DNA from 3 places in the Anaerobacillus alkaliphilus genome. Region 1 is predicted to be linked to each of the others. Evidence: riboswitches for the same ligand, from Rfam matches in the RefSeq annotation. Region 1 holds a riboswitch; each other region holds the start of a gene.
The links. Region 1 has a riboswitch for cyclic di-GMP ahead of DS745_RS08625 (DUF192 domain-containing protein). Riboswitches for the same ligand answer to the same signal wherever they lie in the genome.
Positions count from the first base shown of each region.

Region 2: it holds a riboswitch for cyclic di-GMP, as region 1 does, so the genes downstream of both, DS745_RS20860 (putative bifunctional diguanylate cyclase/phosphodiesterase) here and DS745_RS08625 (DUF192 domain-containing protein) in region 1, are expected to answer to the same signal.
Region 3: it holds a riboswitch for cyclic di-GMP, as region 1 does, so the genes downstream of both, DS745_RS09800 (hypothetical protein) here and DS745_RS08625 (DUF192 domain-containing protein) in region 1, are expected to answer to the same signal.

Region 1 is NZ_QOUX01000030.1:18,980-26,920, forward strand. It holds gene nrfD (NrfD/PsrC family molybdoenzyme membrane anchor subunit) at 1-598, shown strand, start outside; gene DS745_RS08615 (formate dehydrogenase accessory protein FdhE) at 962-1,822, shown strand; gene mobA (molybdenum cofactor guanylyltransferase) at 1,849-2,448, shown strand; cyclic di-GMP riboswitch class I at 2,805-2,891, shown strand; gene DS745_RS08625 (DUF192 domain-containing protein) at 3,019-3,396, shown strand; gene DS745_RS08630 (Flp family type IVb pilin) at 3,380-3,562, shown strand; gene DS745_RS08635 (A24 family peptidase) at 3,663-4,169, shown strand; gene DS745_RS08640 (TadE/TadG family type IV pilus assembly protein) at 4,280-4,663, shown strand; gene DS745_RS08645 (TadE/TadG family type IV pilus assembly protein) at 4,668-5,621, shown strand; gene cpaB (Flp pilus assembly protein CpaB) at 5,693-6,385, shown strand; gene DS745_RS08655 (CpaE/TadZ family protein) at 6,416-7,252, shown strand; gene DS745_RS08660 (TadA family conjugal transfer-associated ATPase) at 7,513-7,941, shown strand, end outside.
Region 2 is NZ_QOUX01000047.1:89,240-97,180, reverse strand. It holds gene DS745_RS20895 (S1C family serine protease) at 1-720, opposite strand, end outside; gene DS745_RS25415 (CueP family metal-binding protein) at 920-1,456, opposite strand; gene DS745_RS25240 (hypothetical protein) at 1,661-2,059, opposite strand; gene DS745_RS20875 (TlpA family protein disulfide reductase) at 2,291-2,404, opposite strand; gene DS745_RS25575 (peroxidase-related enzyme) at 2,423-2,713, opposite strand; gene DS745_RS25570 (carboxymuconolactone decarboxylase family protein) at 2,714-2,950, opposite strand; gene DS745_RS20860 (putative bifunctional diguanylate cyclase/phosphodiesterase) at 3,115-5,373, opposite strand; cyclic di-GMP riboswitch class I at 5,444-5,534, opposite strand; gene ltrA (group II intron reverse transcriptase/maturase) at 5,829-7,154, opposite strand; gene DS745_RS20850 (M50 family metallopeptidase) at 7,909-7,941, opposite strand, start outside.
Region 3 is NZ_QOUX01000032.1:184,414-192,354, reverse strand. It holds gene DS745_RS09815 (anti-sigma-I factor RsgI family protein) at 1-601, opposite strand, end outside; gene sigI (RNA polymerase sigma-I factor) at 598-1,314, opposite strand; gene DS745_RS09805 (coiled-coil domain-containing protein) at 1,489-2,388, opposite strand; gene DS745_RS09800 (hypothetical protein) at 2,413-2,898, opposite strand; cyclic di-GMP riboswitch class I at 2,931-3,014, opposite strand; gene DS745_RS09795 (hypothetical protein) at 3,156-3,728, shown strand; gene DS745_RS09790 (universal stress protein) at 3,872-4,291, opposite strand; gene DS745_RS09785 (SulP family inorganic anion transporter) at 4,379-5,839, opposite strand; gene DS745_RS09780 (class I SAM-dependent methyltransferase) at 6,145-6,756, shown strand; gene DS745_RS09775 (CBS domain-containing protein) at 6,838-7,278, shown strand.

The DNA.
Region 1 (7,941 bases):
ATTCGGTGTTTTATATGCTCTTAAGAAAGACAACTTACTACAGCTTCCATGGGCTAAGAAATTATATGACTTAGCTACTTGGTTACATGAAGGACCAATTGCAAAAGCATACCTTTCTGTAGGTGCAATTGTTGCAGCATGGTTCTCAGTTTATTTAGGAGTTCTTGTAACAACGTCTCAACTTCCAGCTTGGAATGCTACACCATTAATTCCAACGTTATGGATCATTAGTGCAGTAATCACTGGCGTATCTGTTGTTATTTTATTACTTCTATTTACAAATCGTGGATCAATCCTTGATGAGTCAATTCAACGTTTAGATAACATTGTAAAATCAGTGATCGTTGTAAATGTTGCGATGATTATCGTGTTTGTTATCGCTTTAGGACAATGGAGCGAAACAGTAACAAGAGGAATGTTTGGAATTCTATTATGGGGTGGCGTAGTAGTGGTTGGATTATTAGTTCCACTATTGTTAAAACTAAAGCCAAATCTCCTTGGTGTTAAGAATTCTTTAATCTTCTCAAGTGTATTACTTTTAGTAGGTGGATTTATCCTACGTTACGTTGTAATGATGGGGCCAATGTCATTTTGGTAAAATGAAAGGTGTAGAGCGTCGGTTTAGCGGCGACAAGCAAATGTTCTGACAGAAAAAAGTGTGGTTTTTCACTTTTTCTCTGGCAGAACATTTGACCTCGAGCCGCTGACGCTCAGAACTAGACACAAAATTTCCATAAAAATCAAGGGAGATAGTGAGTCAATCTATTTGGCTTTCTTTCTCCTTTCTTTTACAATAAAACTGTAAACGTAAACATATTATACCTAATTGTGAATAAATGAACTTTTGTTATTTTTTGTAAAAGTTCATTTATTTTCAAAATGTTAAAAGAAAATAAAAAGAGTAAAATCGTAATGAAAATGAGCTTGAAGAATGCTATAAAAAAGAGGAAGAGGGGCGATTATGAGTAGTATTAGAGGAGTAAAAAACGTTTGGAGTCGCTTAATTGACAATAACAAAGATTTTAAAGCTGTTTCAAAAATTCATATTGATTTAGTTGAGAGACTAGAAAAAGTTGAGCCGTTAGTTGCAAGCTTAGAATTAAGTAATGATGACATTGCTGCTAAATTAGCAGAAGGGATTCCATACTTAGAAGGCCAAGAAGAGAAAATTGACCTACAGTTTGCGATGAAACATTTTCGTGAGCTATCTAATTGGACGGGACTAGGTGATTCGCGTTCTATCTTTAAGAAAATGGGTAAAAAGGCAACTGATAAAGAGGTAGAACAATTGTTAAGAGCGTGGTTAACTGGCGATAGCACAGTTATTGATCAATTCGCTAATCAATATAATCTACAGTTAGATGTTCTATTTGTGGTAGCTCGCTATAGCTTACTACCAACCCTAAACCAATACCGTTTAGAATTTGAAAAAACAAAAGTGTTCAATGAGGAAGAGTGGATGAAGGACTATTGCCCGGTATGTGGTGATCAACACGGTCTAGCTGAATATCGTGGTAGTGAAAGATTTCGTCACTTTAGATGCTTGTCCTGTGCGGGAGACTGGGTATTCTGGCGAATTGCTTGTCCACACTGTGACAACAAGGATCATAATAAACTAAGTACGTTAATGATTAAAGAAGAAAAGGCTTCATTTCAAATTGATACGTGTGAGGAATGTTATGGGTATGTGAAAGGAATAAACAAGTTAGATCCTTCTAGCCCGATGTTTTTGTTACTCGATGATTTTGCTACATTCCATTTAGATCTTCTAGCAAAAGAAAAAGGATATCACAGACAAGGTACCTCGACAACGCTGCAGTAGATAGAAAAAGAGGGAAGGGGATAAGCATGAATGCTGGGTTAATTTTATTATCAGGTGGAAAGTCAAGTAGAATGGGGACAAACAAAGCACTTTTACCTATTGAAGGAAAAGCAAATATCGAGCGTATTGTTGATAGCTTAGGTGATGAGTTTACTGATCGAGTGCTAGTAACAAATAGTCCAGATGAATATGCATTATTAAAAGAAAAAGTTAAAATTGTAACGGATATATATCCAGGCTTGGGACCACTTTCAGGCATACATGCTGGATTATTGGCTTCATCAGCAGAATATAATGTCGTTGTTGCTTGTGATATGCCGTTTGTCTCAAAAAAATTAGCACGACTATTAGTGGAGAAAAGCGTGGGATATCAAGCTGCCGTACCTCGTTTTAACGGTATGAGACAACCATTGTTTGCGGTATATCACAAGTCTATTGTTAGTGAAATTGAGCAGTTCCTTAAGGGGAATGATTTCCGAGTCAATAATTTATGGGGAAAAGTAAAGATGTTATGGGTTGAGGATGAAAGTTTACAGTCAATTCCGGAAGTCGAAAAAGCCTTTTTTAACATGAATTATCCAGAGGAATATGATCAGGTGAAAAAATGGGTGTCAAAAGAACTATAGTTATACAAATAAGAATATAATAGTTCGATTATCATTGGAGTTGATTACGATCAACTCTTTTTTTTATGGTATTGCTCTTACATAGTTAATTTAGAATGTATAATACCAATTTATTTTTCGCTACTTAGTATTTTGGTTGGAGAGAGTAGGAAGAGTGTACTGAATAAATAGTAGTATATAAAGTCATGTATGTTGGAGGAAACCGATTTAAGGACTTTCAGTTCTGAATTTTTTGATAGTATATAAGTCTCGATGTGAAAATTCAGAAAATGATATTTTTGTTGGATAGGCTAAAACAAACATTTTATTTAAGATAATGACATAACATCACAGATTACGACAAACTTTTCGCTGTATCACGATAAAGGCAAAGCTAATGAAAGTTAGTGACGCAAAGCTAAAGGGGCTAAGGTGGACCTCCACTACGCCAGCCAGTTTCCGAAAGAAATAGGGAGTTTGTTTTTACTATTGCTTATGCAAATAGTATATACATAGTACACCTATCATGGTGTTCAACCCCACTTTCGGTAAGGTGGGGTTATTTTATTTGAGGCAAGGGGCGTAAAAGTTATGGTGAAGCTTGTAAATGGTAGCAACGGCAAGATATTAGCGGAAGATCTAAAAGTTGCTGATACATTTTTATCGAGGCTTCGTGGATTAATGTTTACCGACACCTTACCTTCAAATTGTGCCTTGCACATTATACCCTGCCGATCAATTCATAGCTTTTTTATGAACTATGCAATTGATGTAGTGTATCTAAATGCAAATATGCAAATTGTGGCTATCGATGAAGCGGTAGCTCCAGGGAAAATTGGAAAATTGCACAAAGGCACTATCTCAGTTGTAGAGCTGCCAGCCGGAAAAGTTGCAGCTACAGAAACAAGAGTAGGAAACTACTTACAAAAAATCGAAAAGGGAGAGGATTTATATGTTAAACAAATTTAAACAATTAGTAGTTCAAGAAGAAGGACAAGGTATGACGGAGTATGGGTTGATTTTAGGGTTAATAGCAGTGGTTGTAATTGGTGCGTTATCCTTGTTGGGTGGAGAGGTTAAAGGAATTTTTAATGATATAGTTTTAAAGTTTAATCCTGAAGCTAAAGTAGATTAATTATAAGAAATTTTTAAGGCTTTACGTTTACTGCGTAAAGCCTTTTTAAAAGAAGTAAATTAATGGTACAGTGAAATTTTATACCTAGTGAGGGAAATATATGTTATGGATTAATCTATTATTACTAGTTTTACTTCTTATATGCTTAATCACAGATTTGAAAAGTAGAAAGATTTATAACAAGGTTTTGTTTCCGACTCTAGCTTTTGCCTTTGTTGCCAACATAACCATTAGTGGTTGGTCAGGACTTGGATCTGTCTTAGTAGGTTTTCTAGTTGGTTTAGCAATTCTACTTATCCCTTTTTTATTAGGTGGAATGGGAGCCGGAGATGTAAAGCTTTTAGCAGTGATAGGCGCTTTAAAAGGTTCTGAATTTGTATTTACGACAGCGCTTTATATGGCATTAGTCGGAGGGGTTATTGCTTTAATTATTATCTTGATGAAAAAAGGAAGAGCTAAAGGACTATTGTATTATCTTGCTGCAAGAAAACATGGAATTGAACTTCCCTATGAAAAAAGTGCCCTGGCTGCAAAATATCCTTATGGTGTTGCGATTGTTGCAGGTGCTTTATTTGCCTTATTTATTCAGGAAACAAATCCATTCTAGTAAAAATTATTACTCACCTTACTACCTCAGTAAAAAAGCTGGATAGTAGTGGGGATTTTCAGTTTTATAGAGATGTTTTCTTAATTAGATTTGGTAAAGGAGAGGATAGAGTGAAATCTGAAGATGGACAAGCTTTAGTAGAATTTGCACTTGTTTTTATGTTACTAATGTTGCTTCTCTGTGGAATTGTTGACTTTGGACGTGCGTTTCATGCCTATCTTGCTCTTGATCATGCAGGGCGAGAAGCAGCCAGAATCGCTAGTATTGGAGAAAATGATGTGAAGGTTAGAGACGCAGCTAAGGCGGCGGTTCGACACCTGTCCATTAATGATACAAATATTAGCATAATTCCTGCCGCTAATATTCGTAAGCAAGGAGATTTTGCAACTGTGACACTTACCTATGACCTTGAATTTATTACACCGTTAATTGGTCGATTATTTACAGATAATCTTCTTAGTATTGAAAGTCGAACTGTCATGAGAGTGGAGTGAAATTATGAGAAGCTGGTTGAAAATAACTTGTCGAAAGCTTTATCGAGACCAACAAGGTGGTGTACTTGTTCTTGTCGCACTGATGATGGTTGTTTTACTAGGGGTTACAGCACTAGTAGTGGATCTTGGTAGAGTTTATGCTGAACAGAGTTCATTACAAAAAGCGCTAGATGCATCAGTTTTAGCTGGTGCACAAGGCCTAATCAAGAAAGAGACGCAAACACAAACGCAAGCGGAAGCACAGGCGATTTCCTATGCAAAGGATATCTCGAAAAAAAATTCTTACATCCTTAATGATAGTGATATAAAAGTAACTAGTAGCTATATTAAAGTATCTAAGGAAGTTTCGGTGCCAATGACTTTCGCAAAAGTGATTGGTTTTAATGAAATTACTTTTTCAAAAGAAGCAACAGCTTTAATAGGACCATTAGGTTCTTCCATAGGTGTTACACCAATCGCGGTGGAGAAAAAAAACATCCCGGATGGTAAGGAATTAAAATGTTCTAATACAGGTAATCAAAGAGGAAATTGTGGATATTTGGATATCGTTGGGAGCGGAGCAACTACCCTAGCTGATGGGATCAGAAACGGAGTTAAAATTTACGTAAAGGATGAAGTTAAATTTGAATTTGATACCGAAACAGGACAAAAATGGGGTCCTGTTAAATCTGCATTCGAACACCTAATTGATCTGGATAAAAATAAACTGCACTGCCAAAGTAAAAGTACAGCCGATAAAAATTGTAAAAGAGTGATTACAGTTGCTGTTGTTGATACTTTTGATTATGTCCACGGAAAAGACACGATTGAGGTAGTTGGTTTTGCTGCTTATTGGCTTTCTTCAATTAATAACGGGCAAAAAAGTGTTAGAGGTGAATTTATCAATATGATAGGTTTAGGTGAAATATCAGAGAATGGTCAAAACTATGGTACGTACGTTGTAAAATTAACGGATTAAAACATTAGTTCTAGACCTGTTATGTTTACTGAGTCATAGTTTTTAATTTAGATCCTAGGTAGGTGTACTGAGTGAGTTCTAAGTCAATTTTTCTTCTCGCAATTATTATGGGTGGAATTACTACCCTTTTATTTAATAACTACCTTAAAAATTCAACAGCTCCTACTGCAGCAATCGTTACCGAAAATACGGTCGAGATTATCGTAGCAGCAGAGCCATTAAAGAAAAATGAACGAATAACAGCAGAGAAATTGGAATTTAAAACGATTCCTGAGAGTGCCCTTCATCCACAAACTCTTATGACTAAAGAGGAGTTAGAAGGACTTTTCGTAACTGCAGATATGCAAACAGGTGAGGCCTTTTTTAGTCACCGTGTTCAAAGTGAGGAAGATGAAAAGCTATTCATATCACGGAAAGTAAAACCAGGCTATCGTGCGGTATCGGTTTCTGTTAATTATGTAGAATCGGTCTCAACTTTAACGGAGCCAGAGGACCTAGTAGATATTATTTTTACAGAAACGATTGAAAAAGAAGATAAAGAAGAAATAGTAACGAAATTGCTTTTTGAAAAGGTTCGTGTGTTAGCTGTAGGTAGAAAGATGGTAGAACCAACTTCACCGGAAAGTTACTCCGAATATAGTACCGTAACGCTAGAATTAACGCCTGCTGATGCTATAAAAATAGTTAATGTTTCAGAACGAGGAAGTATTCATCTCATGCTAAATAGTCGAATTGATGAACCTTCTGATAATAGTAGTAAGTAAATCTTTTCTAAGAACTATGGGGGTGACGATATGTCTGAAAAAACTTTACAAGAACAAGGAGAGTTAATTGCAGTTTGTAGTGGTAAAGGTGGAGTTGGACGGACGTTGTTAACGGTAAACCTAGCCATAGCACTTAAGAAAAAAAATCTAAAAGTAAGCATCTTAGATGGAGATTTTCAATTTGGTGATGTAAACATGGCAATGGACCTTCAGTCAGCTTCAACCATCTATGAGCTTTTAAAAAACGAAACTAGAATTGATGAATTAGCACTAAATGAATTGTTAGTTACTCATCAAAGTGGAGTTAAGGTACTCCCAGCTCCTGACAGACCTGAATTTGCTGATTTAGTTACTCCTGAGGTTGTTGACCAAGTGGTTGACATTATGGTTAGTCAGAATGACTACGTGGTTGTAGATACAGAAGTAGGATTTCAAGAGAAAAGCTTAGCGATTATAGAGAAGGCAACACAGGTTTTACTAGTAACAAATTTAGAAATTGCTACATTAAAAAATACTAAGTTAATGTTAGAAACTTTTACCACTTTAGGCTTAAGGGAAAAGGTGAAAATTATTGTAAATCAGTCGACAAAAAAAGGATTCGTTAAATTAGAAGATTTACCGTCAATCCTTGATACAGATTTACTATATTATTTACCGGATAATGATAGTGTTGCTACAAAGTCTCTTAATCAAGGGATTCCTTTTGGCGTTAGTCGTGGTAAAACCGATTTGGCAAAGGCACTTTACAAATTAGCACATCAGCTCATTGAGAAAAAAGATGTGGCCAGTTTAAAACATAACTCTAAACCTATCTTTGCAAAATTATTTACGAAACAGAAGCACATGAAAAGGAGTGGGAGAATGTGAGTTTACTAAAAAGGATCCAAGCAAAACAACAAACTCAAGCCCAATCAGCTCCTAGCTTAAGTCCAATCTATAACGATTCCTTAGATAATGATAGCCTTCTAGAGGAAAAGGTAAAAAGAAAAATACAGTTACAAGTTCAGTTAGCGGAAAAAGAAACTAGTGCTACCGTGGCTGTTGAGGAACGATATATAAACGAGGAAGTAAGGCCCAGACTGTCACCTGTTTCAACATCCGTTTCAAGTGAAGAAAAACAGGATCTAATGAAGAGTTTTCGAGAGTTAACCGAAAAGAACACTACAAAACAGGTCAAAAGTAATCAAACGGAAGTCTTGCAAAGCTCTGATCTAGAAGATCGATTAAAGAATGAGATACATAAAAAGATCATTAATGAGTTTAAAAATTCCGATATTGATGAGATTGCTTCGAAACTAGAAAACATTATGTCTCAAATTCTTGATGAAGATAAATCATTTCGAGGAAATATTAATTCGCAAAAAGTTATCAATGAATTAACGAATGACTTAACTGGTTTTGGTCCAATTAATCCTCTTTTAATGGATTCAGCTGTCTCAGAGGTAATGGTCAATGGACCTGACCAGGTCTTTGCTGAGCGCAAAGGTAAGCTTGAACTAACAAATGTAAAGTTTCGAGATAATGATCATGTCTTGCAAGTGATTGAAAAGATAGTA
Region 2 (7,941 bases), on a different contig from region 1:
AGCTGCATCTGTTTGCAAGACTGTTAATTCCCATAGGTTATTCAATGGGATTGTTCTTTCTGTTGCACTAATAATTCCTTGGGTAACTGAATGAGAAAATTGTAATCCGAGCGGATTTCCAATCGCAATTACCGCCTCACCAACACGTAACTCGGATGAGTCCCCGAATTCAGCAACGTGAGTAACATAGGAATCATCAATTCTAATTACCGCTAAATCAGTATGCGGATCGTCTCCTATTACCTCAGCAGTCATTCGATTGCCGTCCTTTAAAACAACCTCTACTTGAGTTGCTCCTTCAATAACATGTGAATTTGTTACAATATACGCTTTTCCATCCTTTTTTTCAAAAACGACCCCGGAACCCGTTCCTAATTCCTGATTTTGCAGATCTCTCGAGAACATATTTCTTCCTTGCTGAATGTTAACAACTCCTACAATTGCTGGTGATACATTCTCAATGGCCTCGATAAATATTGAATTTAGATCTGAAGGCGTGTTCGATACGGGTACGAGCTCAGGAATCGTTGTTTGCGTCGTTTCGCTTGTCATGCTTTCGATAGTATCTTCAAAGGAGATAAATCCTACACTAATTAACGTTGGTAGTAATGCTAGTACAAAAGCAGCTCCCAAAACGGCACTGAAGAATGAAACTAGTAAATTATTTTTACTTGTTGATGTTCTTTTTTGTCTTGTTTCTTCATAATGAAAATCATTCATGATCATCTACTCCTTATTGAATTATTAAACTAGTCGAACAGGGTTAAATGGTTCACCAAACTTCTGTATGAGGAAAGTATAAGATGTCTGTATGAAATCAATATGAATTTGTGATGAAATTTGATTGAAATTATGAGCGCTGTAACTGCCAGCTTTTTTGCACCAGCCAAACAAAAAAAGCACCTAACAGGTGCTTTTTCTAAGTTAACTGCATGGTTGTTATACAAGTGCCATCATCTTCAAAAGTAGAAAACTCTGACTCTACCATTTTACCGTCATGCTTAATTGTTATGTTAAACGTTTTGTCCCTTGGTAACCAAAAGTCAATAAATCCGTTACTTTGTGAAATTAACTTTTCGTCAACTAACACATTGCCGTCATTGTCTACAATGTATACTTCAAATTCAACTTCAACCATTTCTCCTTGACAACCTGTCAAGCTATGATTAGTTCAAGGATGGGTTTCATTGATAAAAGGAGCAATTGAAACAAAAAATTCGTTGGCAGGTAGGTCATAGATTATCTCACTTCCTGCGCTTTCTGTCACAAAAAGTTGCTGTGATGTGATTGAGGCTTTAAGGGCTGATTGATTGCCAAAACTGTAATCATTCACCAATTCTTTAATATTTATTGTTTCATTAACTGTTTCTGTGCTAGCTTCATTGTTATCTCCACTATTACAGCCCATTAATAGTGTTACCACCAAAAAAGTTACTGCAAAGAGTCTAAATTTCATAAAAAATCACCCCTTTGTTTTATATAATTATACCATTTAACTTATTGGCATTTCCTTTCTTGTTAACAATTACACAATACCTTCATAAATTCTCTTCACAGAAAGGTCAAATATGAAACTACCTATTTGTTTAACGTCAATTCAAAATATTAAACCATATACACACCAAAAGGTAGTCAACAAACTCTCGTTGACCACCTTCATTTACTTTGTTCCTGGAATTTTACAGCCTTCAGTTCCACAGTCATCAGCTTCAGCAAGTTTTTCTTTCTGCAACTGCTCTTGCTGCCATTCGATATCGATCGTAGGTGTGAATTTCTCAGGATAACGGATAAACCACCGCTGTTTGCGAATTAAAAAAATGTCTGGATTGTAGTGAAGTGCCTCGTCTAATTCTCGTAACGCCACTTCTTTTCTCTCCTGTTTTAAGTATTCTAATCCAAGCTTAAACTTTACGTTTGATAATTCTAGCTCTAACTTGGATGGTCCTTTCGGTTCAAAATAAGCGTCATCTAAGACTACTGTTTCAACTTCATTATTTATTAATTTTTGCAAACCTAAAATATGTGCATCGTTGGATACATGAAAGCCTTGTTTAATCATTCGAATGATGCCTGTCCCATCAATAAAGATCCCATTTGGAACAATCGTAAAGTTAAAATAATTGGCAAGACTATTCTCAGGATCAACAACCGTTTGAAATGAAAAACCTTCTCCATAAGTCTTTACTACTTCTGGACCTTGGATATCTACTGAGACTGAAAGAATTTGAAACGATTGATCCTGATATCTTGCGAGGAACTGCTCCCAACCTGGAAGCTGTTCACGGCAACGTCACCAAGAAGCCCACATAAAAATAAGCGTTTTTTTTCCAAGTAAATCGTCAGTTGAAAATGGTTCCCCTTTCAGATCTGTTAACGTAAACGTCGGAAGTTTGTGTAATAGCATGACAATCATCCTTTTTATTTAATGATCCTCTAACTGCACCCCTAAGCCTTCTGCTAAGCGGTTGACGAAATTAAAATAAGAAGTAATTTGACATAAATCCAAAATTTCACGATCACTACAACCGATGTTTTTTAGTAATGTAACATCAGCTTCCTTAATATTCGTTGGTTTTTCTGTTAGTTTCACAGCATAATCAAGCATTGCCATCGTTTTTTCATCAACATTTGCTTCCTTATAATTTCTTTTCAATGTTTCAACCAACTCTTCATTTTTCGTAAGTAAATGGAGCGCCGCCCCATGATGTTCCATTCAATAATGACAGTGATTAGCAGCAGACACTGTAGTCGCAATCATTTCTCGCTGTGCTCTAGTTAAAGGCGATTTCTTAAACATAATCGTCTTATAATAAGCAAGATGTGTTTCCATAGAATCAGGAAATAAGCTATGAACCTTTATGATGTTGGCTACTTTATTCCCCATTCCTTCGTATAGCTCTTTTAATTTCCCTTCTGCTTCATGTTCGTGGATTATTTCAATATAGCTCATTTATTTCAACCTCCCTATATTATTTTACTAATTTCATAGTAACAGATTTTCGGAAATTTCAGTTAACTATTTATAAGATATGGTGCATAAAGGCTCAACAAATTAAAAAGAAGGAACAAACATTGTTTGTTCCTTCCTCCGTTTGTCCATCTAACGTGGACTTTCTATTTAATTTGTCCACGAAAGGTGCCAGGCACCATCTCTGCAGGGACTGGTTTTGAATATAGATAGCCTTGTCCAAAATGACACTGATACTGAGTGAGTATGTTTGCTTGTTCTATAGTTTCTATCCCTTCTGCAATGACTCGAAGGTTTAAGTTAGCACCGATGTCGATGATCGTCTTTACAATTGGTTGATTTGCTTCGTCTGTGATGTCGTCAATAAACAGCTTGTCAACCTTGATCGTATCAATGGGCAACTTTTTCAAAATGTGCAGTGAGGAATACCCGGTTCCAAAATCATCAATTGCCGTTTTGACGCCAATGTCTTTCAGTTGTTTTAAGATGTTAATAGATTCATTGACATTTTGCATAATGCTTTCTGTGATTTCTAGCTCTAATAATGCTGGTTTGTGTCCCGTTGTTTCTAAGACATTTTTTACCTTTGCAATAAAATCAGTATGCTGGAATTGCCGAACCGAAACGTTAACCGAAATAGTAACCGGTGGCAAACCTTCCTTTTGCCAAGCGAGGTTTTGTTTACATGCCGTTTCTAAAACCCAATCTCCAATTGGAATAATCTGACCTGTCTCTTCAGCAATTGGAATAAATTCCGCTGGCGAGATTGAGCCCATTTCGGGATGAAACCAACGGACTAGTGCTTCCACCCCGGTCGGTTGTCCTGTTTTTAGATCAACAATTGGTTGATAATAAAGGACCAACTGATTTCTTTCAATCGCTCTACGTAGCTCATTTTCTATTTTCACCTTTCTAGTAAGAGCATCATTTAAATCTGAATGGAAGAAGCAATAACTATTTCGACCATTCCCTTTTGCAAGATACATTGCAAAATCAGCATTCTTCAATAGTTGTTGACTTTCTTCCGCATTCCTAGGGTATAAGCTAATTCCAATACTTGGAGAGATTGAAATGTCATGATGGTCCACTATGAAAGAGGCTCGAAACTCTTTAATAATGGTCTCTGATATTTCAATACAATTCTCTTCAGTCGCATTAGGTGAAATCACTACAAACTCATCTCCACCGATACGATACAATACATCATCTTCATTTAGAACGTACTGTAATCTCTGTGCTGCAATTTCTAACAAGCGATCTCCAATATGGTGACCAAGTGTATCGTTCACAAGTTTAAACCGGTCTAAATCAATTAGTAGTAGCCCAACTGAACTTTGAGCTTGTTTCGCTTCATCCATATAATGAATAAGTTGTTCATTGAAGCTTGCGCGATTATTTAGTCCTGTTAATGAATCATGATAAGCCAAGTATTTGTATTCATCCATTAAGATCTTATTTTTTCTGATAATCACAAACTGACGGCTAACAATCATAATAAATATTAGAAGCATACCAATACTAAGCGCGTTAAACTCATAATGATAGCTATGTATCCCAAGTACCATCAAGATAATAACGCTTATATACGGAAACACAGTCTCTGAATTATCCAAATAAGTGCTGTTATTCAAGCTATTTTCTACCGACGTTTCCTCTGAAAATAAGGCAGCTAACCCAATAAACATCAGACCGAGTAACCAAATTGGTTCAATAGCACCCCCATGTTGGTAAGCCTCTCTTAACGTTAAGTACAAAAAGGCAGAGTCTCCAGTGATTTGGAAAATAAATCCAAAAATAAGCAATACTATCATCGGTCGTTCCTTACTAGATTTAGAAAGATAGTATAAATACGTAATAAGGAATAAGATGCTTAAGTCTGTAATTGTATAAAATAGCCCAATCATTGTTAGAAAGAATGAGTTTTCAGATAGTAACCAAATAGGTGTAATCAAGAAGTGGATACTAATTGTTACAGATACTGTCATAAACACAATGATATTAAATGTAAATGGACTATTAGCCGTAGAATTACTTAAGCTTTTAGTTTTTTGTACCAAAGCCATTAAATAGAATATATAAGCACCTAACCATAATAAGAATGAAAAATCATATACTGACACGAAGCCCTGATTAATGATAGAAAATAAGAAGATGACGTTTCCGATGATATTAAGGAAAACTCCAGTCCCTAGTAATAACCAAAAGTTCCTTTTACTACCCGAAGAAGACTTTTTAACAACATTTAGTAGTAAGACAAGGGTAATCATTCCTGTAACCATAGAAAATATACTTGCTCCAATCGATCTCCTAAATGCCTCTTCTGAAAATAAGAAAGACCACCCATAATATAAAAAGATAATGGCTGTAAATAGAAGTAAGATCAAACGCCTATTTGTTGTTAGCATATAATTCCTCCATTTTTTCCACCAATAAGAAAAAAAGCTATCTCCAACGAAATACCTTAACCGCTATTTCCTTGGTAACTCGGCCACCATAGGTTGGCACAACAACCAGTAGGTCCGAAGCTTTGCGTCCTCACCTTTCAGTAAGTTTGCCTTTTCATTGAAGTTATTTTATTTGGCTTGGATATGACCTTACCAAGCTACAGTTAGTTTACCACATAGTTCGACAAAATAAATCATAGTTTGATATATTTCCACATAGATTTTAAGTGAAACAAACAAAAGACTACCCATGCACTAGGTAGCCTTTATCGTTATTTTATTGAGGTACGCAGATTTTCTCTCACTCCGATTGTTCAGTCGAGTAGGATGGGTCCTCTCCTCTCAGGATTGTGACCCTACCCCCTCACAGATCCGTGCGGGCGCAATTAACGCACACGGCTCTTCCTAAACATCATTCACAAAATATAGCTAATGTGATCTCTTAAATCATAAATGTTAACTTTAACTTTAGGTTTAGGTAGTGGGAATTTCCTGAGTAGTAGGTGAAACTTTTCCCACGTAAATGATTTCCTTTGACTACGGCGGTTCATCCATTTAAAGAACTGTTTCACAATTTCTCTTACGAATTTAGCTACATTGTTTGTGTTATCAGTAATACAATAGTAATTGTAATATCCATTTAAAGAGCGTCTGAGTCGGTCAATAAGCTCCACCATATTCTGATGTCGATTGGTTTTAAACCATTCTTTGCTTTCCTTTAGTTTCGCCTGCATCTTTTTCTTGCTTGTTTTACGTTTCACTCTAAACTTTCCTTGCTTGCTCTTGCCACAATAGTGCGTAAAACCCAAGAAATCGAATATTGGAGGTTTGCTTATACCTTTATCTTTACAGTTACTAGTCGCAAATCTCCCAAAAGGAATTATTTTCGTTTTGTTCTCTGCTATTTCTAAATTGAATTTGGCTAAACGTAGTTTTAGCACGTCATAGAATTGTTCCGCCTCATTCTTGTATTGGAAACAGCACACAAAATCATCGGCATAACGAACAAGGTAAGCCTGTCCTTTACAATGTTTCTTCACATGTACTTCAAACCACAAATCGAGTACATAATGTAAGTAAATATTCGCGAGAATTGGCGAGATGATACCCCCTTGAGGAGTCCCTCTGTCCGTCTTAAAGTATTTCCCTTGTTCCATATAACCACCTTTAAGAAATCTACCGATTATACGTAGGAAGCTTGGGTCTGCAATACGATGTTCTAAAAACTTCATCATCCAATGGTGGTCTACGTTATCAAAAAATCCTTTGATATCAACATCTACGATGTAACTAATTTTCCGTTCCTCAATATACACATTTAAGATCTTTAGCGCATCATGACAGTTTCTACTTGGGCGAAATCCAAAAGAACAGTCTAGAAAATCACTTTCATAGATTGTATTTAAGATCTTTGCCATCCCTTTCTGAACAATTTTGTCTTCATGTTCTGGGATACCTAAAGGTCTCTTCTTGTTCTTTTCTTTTGGGATATAAGTCCTTCTAACAGGAACTGGTTGGTAGCTTTTCGTTTTCATTCGTGTAATCAGATCTGTTAGGTTTTCATCCACTTTCTCACTGTAATCTTCTTTCGTTGTACCGTTAGTTCCTGTGGCTTTATTACTTGGTAGTTCTTGATGGCAGCTTTTCAGAAATTCGTGATCTAAAAGGTGTGCTAAAGAGGTGAATTTTAATTGTGGATCTTCCTTAGCTAATTCTGCTATCCTAATAAGTTTTGTTTCCATTCTACTTCTACCTCCGAGTGTAGTAAATGTGTCCCTTGTTAGGGTAATGTTCAGGTGACTGTCTTTCCTCGTGCAGAGTTACCCGCATTCATTGGTACTATACAGTCATCCGACTTCCTATAGTCATTTGGTTTCCTTACTTTGTATCGCTTGTTCAACCATACTCTCTTCAAGTGAAGAAAGAACATATAGGATATCCCGAGTTGCCACGTAATCATTGTGAAGCATGCCTGGCTCTTCGACCCCGAGAGAGTTTTATGTTCCTCACCATATCGGTAACATAAGATATTGCCTTCCAGTTGTCCGACACTGTCGGCCTCTCTAAATTTGAACTAATTTCGGGGCTCAATCACTTTCAGGCCTACTACCTGGCTGTCTACGCTTAACCCACGTCGGTTACCCCCGTGAGTCCAAGACTCGCTATTGGCGACTTGGTTAGAGTCTTACCAAGCAGGAGTTCCACCTGCTAAATTACGCAACCTTGCTCGGTCGCTCCGGACATACATTCCGTTATTTTGCCACTTTTCTTGATTTTCTAACTTTCGAGGACACAGAGGCCCTTATTTTAGGTAAAAAGCCTATTTTCCAGCTGTCTTTGAGGAAATAAGGGATTGTTATCATCATATCCATTTATGATGTTCGTTATAGGGGTTTTATTCTAAATTCATATGTCCTCAAAATCTCAAAAACGGCCTTTTTCGAGAAAATAGCGGAGCGTACGTCCGCCAAATCCTCCCCGGACTAGACTGACATTCTACGCGACAAACGAACGAAGGATCCAAAACGC
Region 3 (7,941 bases), on a different contig from region 1:
GCATATCTTTTGCATCTTGATATGTTTCACTATTATTCTGTGTAACAGTCACTACAACATCTTGTGGAGTTGAGATTTTAATCGTTTCTTCAATTTTTTCAATTACTTTCTTATTTTGTTTTTTAAGCGGAATAATTGCTGTTTCAACATACGAATTGTCAGACGTTAGATACCCTTTTTCATAAGAATACTCAATAATCTTTTGATATGCTTCTGCCAATACAAGGTTTTCGATTTTTAAAGTTGAGAGTAACTCTACAGCTTCCTCGTTATATCCTGTTGCTTTCTCCACTTCCATTTTCTCATTTAACACTAGCTCAAGACTAGGATTTATATCAATCGCTAGTACGTATGAACTAGTGGGTGCTGTCATTTGAAATATCGTGTATGCCATAATTGCTAAAAAGAAAACTGCCGCTACAGATACATATTTCAACCATGATGTTTGCTTCTCCACATGAACATACTGTTCTCCCAATAATGGTGGGGCATTATGAGCAGCTCTAGCAATATTCTTAAACGCCCCATTTGGGCATAGTAAAACAATTTTATCTTCGGTTACTTTTACAACTATTCCTTCTGTACTTAGTTTGCCCATCATGACCGATCCCCTCTTTGAATGTATTGACCCAGCAATATCCACTGTGGATGAAGCTTTAATAAGATCAACGTAACGATATATTTCCGATGTCTTTCAATTGTTTTCACCTTATACCCTGTTTTCTTTACAAACATGGTCGTTGGGAATTGCCTCTTTTTTATAAACTGTTCGACACACTCTTGATCTTCTACAAATCTCTCAACGAGTTCAAACAAACTTTCCCTCGTATCTTTATGTTTAGGAGAAAACTTCTCCAATTCTTCAAAGTTTATTTGGTATTTCTCAAGTTCCTCACTTAGCTCTAGGATCTCTTCTACTAAATCATTTGCTTGTTTTTCCTTTTCATAACGCTGCAACGATTGCTCTACTTCGTAATTTGTTTGAAGATTTCCTTCATCTATAACATTGGCATTTAACGAAACATGCCTTTCATTCTTTTCTTTGCGAAAAAAATCGATCAAATCCCTTTGCACTAATAGATACACGTAATTAAGAAAGGTCCTACCTTTTGATGAGTCATACGTATCAATAGCTTTATTTAGAGCTATTAGACCAATACTTGCCTCTTCTTCACTCCAACTTATATACTTCTTACAAATATGTCCTACGGTATTAAGCACGTAAGGCTTGTAATGACGAATTAACTTTTCACGCACAAACTGATCACCATTTTGGGCACTAGCAGTGTCTTCTACGACATTAGCGGTTTCCATCCCCTACGCCTCCTTTACCGATTTATACGTACATCCTTCTATTATCCTTCGTTTATGTAGTCAAAGAAAGTAAAAGATATTACCAGTAAAACCAACTAACTGAATAACGTATGAAAGAGACTGGCTCAATATACCTAGTGATGGCTTGAGCAAGTCTCTTTTTGTGGCCTTGTATTATGGTCTTCCTTGACCTTGGCCGTTTCCTTTATTATCTTTGTTACCTTTATTCCCTTTATTTCCTTTTTCAGCAGCTTGCTCTAATGTTCTTTCTACCTTCTCTTGTGCTTGCTTTTGTGTTCTTTCAATTTTTTCTAGAGCCTTTTCGTGAGCTTTTGTTTGACCTTTTTCAAGATGTTTTGTAGCACGCTCTTCAGTTCTTTGAATTTTCTCTGCAGCCTTAGTTAACGTTCTTTCTACTTTCTCATTTGTTTTTACAACATGCTTGTTGCTTTCTTCTACTTCTTCTGTTTCTAATTCTGTTGTAACGTCGCTTTCTACTTCAATTGTTTCTTCTACAAGTTCAACTTCTTCTGCCGTTACTAGCTCTTCTTCTAATTTTGCGATCGCTTCTTCAACAGACTTCCAAAGGTCTTTGGCTTTTGCCACACGAGCCATCGCTCTTTCTTGATTAGCCAACGCTTTTCTAATTCCAGCCTTCGCTTGCTCAGGAAGGTTATCTCGCTCTAATAATGCTAGTAGATTTTGACTACGTTTGACGATAATTTGTGCTATTACCTCTTCTAGTTCAGTGATGTCCTCACCAATTTTTGCTGCTTCATCAACGATATTTTCGATAGCTGCTAAATTCTGATCGATGTCTTCAACTAGTTCTCCGACTGCGTTTTCCTCGCCAGTTTCAATGACAGTTTCGATTTTATCAAGGCGATTTTCTGTAAAGCGATCCTGAACAATCACCCTTTGGACAACATTTTTCGTTAGTTGAGCATTTCCTTCAAAGATATGAAATAGCAATTCATCTACACCTGTTTTTTTATTGTCAACACTATCGGCAAAGGTTGCTCCACCCATTGTTAAACCACCTACTAAAATTGCTGTTGATATAATTTTCTTCATCGTTTAGTTCCTCTCCTTGTTCACTTAATAAATTTCTATCATTTCACGAAAATCTTCTATCGTCTCTCTGTTACCTTCAAACATTTCGTCAGGTGTCATCATCGTGACTATTATTTGACGATCTGACTTTTCCTCAATCCATATCTGTGTGCGAATGCTTTCTTCTAGCTCAGTTTTCCAAGCAATAAAATTAAGTCCTTCACCAACGACAGTAACCTCACCTGCACCTGATAATAGCTCTTTCTTTATTTCTGACACAGTTTTTTCTTTTGGAATAACAGAGATCAAACCAATTATATTATCACGCGTAAACTTCACAGTTTGTGAGGTCTCTTTCTCAAGCACCCAACCAGTTTCTGCCTCAATTGATATTCCTAGTTCGGAATTATCGTAGTAGTTATTACCATCACCATTCGGATTGTTATCAGTAACTTCTTCCGTAGCTTTACTACAACCAACTAAAGCAGTCAAAAGAATGATGAGAAATATATGTACTACCTTATGACTCACGTTCTCTCACCTCAAATTTCCCATAATATCATTTTGGCAACTGGCTAACATAGGTTGAACCCTTAGTCCCTGTAGTTTTGCGTCACCACCTTTCAATGGTTTTGCCCTTTACTTGTTTTTTCTTTCTTGCTTATCTATACGGAGAATTACTTCATTTTAAGGGGGGGAATGAAATTTAATTAAACGTTTGTTTAAGAGAGAACTTGTACTTATTTTGAAAAACGTTCATATGAATTATTAAGTAGGGAGGTGCTCATATGGGGTTAGAGATACTTTTAACTCTACTTTACACATGTATTATCGCTTGGATCTTTAGCTTTTTATTTTTGTATCGGAAACACATCTCCACTATGGCTGGGATGATGATTGCGATGACAATTGGGATGACACTTGGTTTATCTTTTGGGACGATTATGGGTCTTATTTTTCCGGAACATTTTTTTGAAATCACGGTCATAAGTATTTTATTTGGTGCAATTATGGGAACTATAGCTGGATTTCCAATTAGTATGATGGCCATTTTAGACGGTTTTCTTTCAGGAGCAATGGGTGGAATGATGGGAGCTATGCTAGGTGTAATGGTTTCGAGTGATATGGCTAACAATGCGATGAACGTAATCATTGTGCTGGCTGCTGGCGTTTTCTTTATTTTGCTATTGATGATGCAAGGTGAAGTAACAGTTAAAGAAAAAGGTTGGAGGAGTTTCTTCTTTAGGAGACGGTTTCCTTTATTTATTGTTATCTTACTGGCCTTTTATTTTACAGATCATTATTCCTTGCCTAATCATCAAGAAGAGACTGACCATTCTCATCATCATCATGAAAAATAATTGTCAATTTTGAATTTTGAATTGTTGGATAGGGCTAGGCTTCGCAGTTCCGTAAAATTATTTTTAATGCAAACAAAGCTCAGTTCAATTTTGAACTGAGCTTTGTTCTATCAATCATAATTCATAATTCATAATTCACAATTCTACTTAACTATCATCACAGGGCATTTCGCACGTTTCGCAGCTTTGTGACTAACCCCACCAAGTACCATGCTTTGTAAACTATTTAGGCCGCGACTACCAATGACCAGGCAATCAAACTCTTGATTATTAGCGAACTCTACAATTGTTTCTCCTGGGTCGCCGTGAAGGATTTTTAATTCATGTGCTATCGATGATTTTTCTAATAATGTAAGAATATCCTTTAGTTTCTCTTTTCTTTTTTCAGCGATATCTTTACTGTCCCCAATTCGTAGCACATCTGATTTTGAGGTTGCTCCATCAACTACATATACAATCGTCACTTTACTTTGTTCTTTTCCCCCTACTAAGTGAATAGCATTTTCAGCTGCTCGTAGTGAATGTGCTGAACCATCAGCCGCTAGCAAAATATGTTCAAACATGAAATAACCCCCATTTTCGTATAATAAAACAAAAGTGCCGGTCATCTAAGATGAACAGACACTTTTGTATGTTTCTAACAGTATACATTAATGGCCAGAATTTTTCGATAAGCCACCAATTTTTTGTACTAATAATGAGCTTTCTTTATTTAACCCGGTAAAATGAACGGTAATTCCACTTTGTTCATATTTCATTTCAACCTTATCTATCGCACCTATCGCTGAGTCATCCCATAGATGGGCTCGGCTAAAATCGATTTCCACTTCTTTAACAGCGTCTTTGAAATCGAAGGCAGCAATAAAGTCCGTAACCGATACGAAGAATAGTTGCCCTTCAACAAAGTAAGTCTTCTTATCACCTGAGTGTGAAAGTTTAGAAGTCACGTGAACCTTTGAAATTTTCGCTCCGAAGAAAATTGCACTTAGAAGAACACCTGTTAAAACCCCAATTGCTAAGTTATGAGTAATTACAACAGTTAAGACTGTAACAACCATAACAGTTGCGTCTGTTCTAGGAATTTTGTGAAGTGTTTTTAATGAATTCCAGTCGAATGTCCCAATTGCAACCATGAACATAACTCCAGCTAAGGCCGCTAACGGAATTTGTACAACAACCGAGCCAAGGACAATAATTAAAAACATCAGGAAAAGTCCAGCAACTAAAGCTGATAAGCGTCCTCTACCACCTGATTTTACGTTGATCACTGACTGACCAATCATCGCACAACCAGCCATCCCACCGAAACAGCCGGCAACAATGTTGGCAATCCCTTGACCGCGACTTTCTCTGTTCTTATCACTATCCGTATCTGTCATATCATCAACGATTTGAGCCGTTAATAAAGACTCTAATAAACCAACAATTGAAAGTGCTAATGCGTATGGAAAAATGATCATTAATGTTTCAAATGTTAACGGAATGGATGGAAGCATAAAAATAGGAAACGTACTCTGAAGATTCCCCATTGTTCCTACATTGCTTACTCCTAAGTTTCCAAAAACTGCGATGACTGTTACAACGATGATCGCTACTAATGTCGATGGAATTGCTTTTGTAAATCTAGGTAGGATATAAATAATCGCTAAAGTTAAAGCAACTAGAGCATACATTACCCATGTAACATCAACAAAGTGTTGTAATTGAGCTGTAAAAATTAGGATTGCTAATGCATTAACAAACCCTACCATAACTGATCTAGGTACAAACTTCATATACTGAGCTAGTTTGAGCACCCCAAATAAAATCTGAAGAACCCCAGTTAAAATTGTTGCAGCCAATAAATATTGAAGTCCATGATCGGCTACGAGGGTAATCATCAGTAATGCCATTGCACCTGTAGCAGCTGAAATCATTCCCGGACGGCCACCAACAAAGGCAATAACAACGGCAATACAAAAAGAAGCATAAAGACCAACCATTGGGTCTACACCTGCAATAATAGAAAATGCAATAGCTTCCGGTATTAATGCTAATGCTACTACGATCCCTGCTAAGGTGTCTCCTTTAATATTGCTAAACCATTCTTGTTTAATTGCTTGTAAATTCAAGCTTACACCTCTTCCTTATTAAGTTTTTTAAAAATTTGACTTTCGACTCTCACGAAAGTCAGTCCGTTATCAACAAATTGAATTCTACCACGGATGAAGAAGAATCTGAATTTCGATGTAAGCGTACTACATGGCCATTTTTCTCCGTTAAACTACTTGTATCTTTTCTTTTCTCGTTTTTTCACAAAAAAGTCACATTTACTAAAGTTTAATAAATCAGAAAATTTATTTTTTGTTGATATTTGGAATACTTTTTAAGAAATTGTTATGATATAGGTAATAAATTTTAAGTGAGCGGTGATTTCATGTTAAAAGATACAGGGGAACGCATGATACCAAAGGAATTGGACTCAACAAACGCGAGTCTTTTAGAACATACAGCCAGATATTATTTTTCAACTCCATACGTTGAGGGGCGTGTTCTAGATATCGCCTGCGGAACAGGCTATGGTAGTCAGATGGTTGCAAAAGTAAAAAAGAAAGAGATTACAGAAATGATAGGTGTAGATATTGATGAAGATACGCTGAAATACGCTAAGGCCAACTATTACCATCCTTCTCTGAAATTTGAGCAAGGTGATGTCATGGATCCTTCGTTACCAGAAAAATTGGGCTCATTTGATGTAATCATGAGTTTTGAAACGATTGAGCATGTAGAAGATGATCAATTATTCATGAAAAATATGTATTCGTTACTGAAGCCTGGAGGAACTCTTATTTTATCCACACCTTTCGGAAAAGGCAGAGGAGTCCCTTGTGGCCAGCCCTTCCATTTTCACCAATTGACAAAGGAAGAATTCAGCACTTTGTTCAAGGATTTTAGCGATGTAGAAATTTATTTTCAACGAGGGGTAACGATTGAACCACCAAGAAAAGACGTTCATTATCCTATCGGGGTTGCTGTTGCGATAAAATAAACTCCTACTTTTTTTCATAGATCTCCTTGTATGTTTAGTTCACTCTTGAAGAAACTAAATGGAGTAAAGGAGGGAAAAAAAATGGCACAATCAATTAACGAAATTATGACGAAAAATGTTGTTTGCGTAACACCGCAACAATCTATCCAGGAGTGCGCTCAACTTATGAAGCAGCACAATATTGGTGTAATTCCTGTTGTAGAGAATGGACAATTACAAGGGATTGTCACTGACCGTGACATTACCATTCGTTCAACTGCTGACGGTATTGGACCTAACACTCCAGTATCACAATGTATGACGAACAACGTTACTACTGCTAGCTCCACAATGGATGTTCATGAAGTGGCAAACATCATGGCACAACAACAAATCCGCCGTCTACCAGTTGTTGATAACAATCAACTAGTGGGAATGGTTGCGATTGGTGACTTAGCTGAAACAGACATTTATCAAAACGAAGCTGGAGAAGCTTTAGCGAGTATCTCTACGCCAGCGGAACCAGACCAGCTTAGACAATAAGTAGTAGCAGTGTGCTTAAGGGCACACTGCTTTTTACTATTTTTGGGGGATTTGAGTTTGGACTGTAAGTATTGATTTTGGACTGTAAATCGCGTGGTTTGGACTGTAAATTTTGAGTTTGGACTGTAAATTACGTGGTTTGGACTGTAAATTTTGAGTTTGGACTGTAAAACGCGTGGTTTGGACTGTAAATTTTGTTTTCGACTGTAAATTACGTGGTTTGTGGACTGTAAATTTTGATTTTGGACTGTAAATCACGTGGTTTGGACTGTAAATTTTGATTCTGGACTGTAAATCGCGTGGTTTGGACTGTAAGTTTTGATTTCGACTGTAAATTACGTGGTTTGGACTGTAAATTTTGATTTCGACTGTAAATTACGTGGTTTGGACTGTAAATTTTGAGTTTGGACTGTAAACCACCTAGTTTGGACTGTAAATTTTGATTCCGGACTGTAAATCGCGTGGTTTGGACTTTAAATTTTGATTTCGACTGTAAATTACGTGGTTTGGACTGTAAATTTTGAGTTTGGACTGTAAAACGCGTGGTTTGGACTTTAAATTTTGATTTTGACTGTAAATTACGTGGTTTGGACTGTAAATTTTGATTCCGGACTGTAAATCGCGTGGGTTGGACTGTAAATTTTAAGTTTGGACTGTAAATTT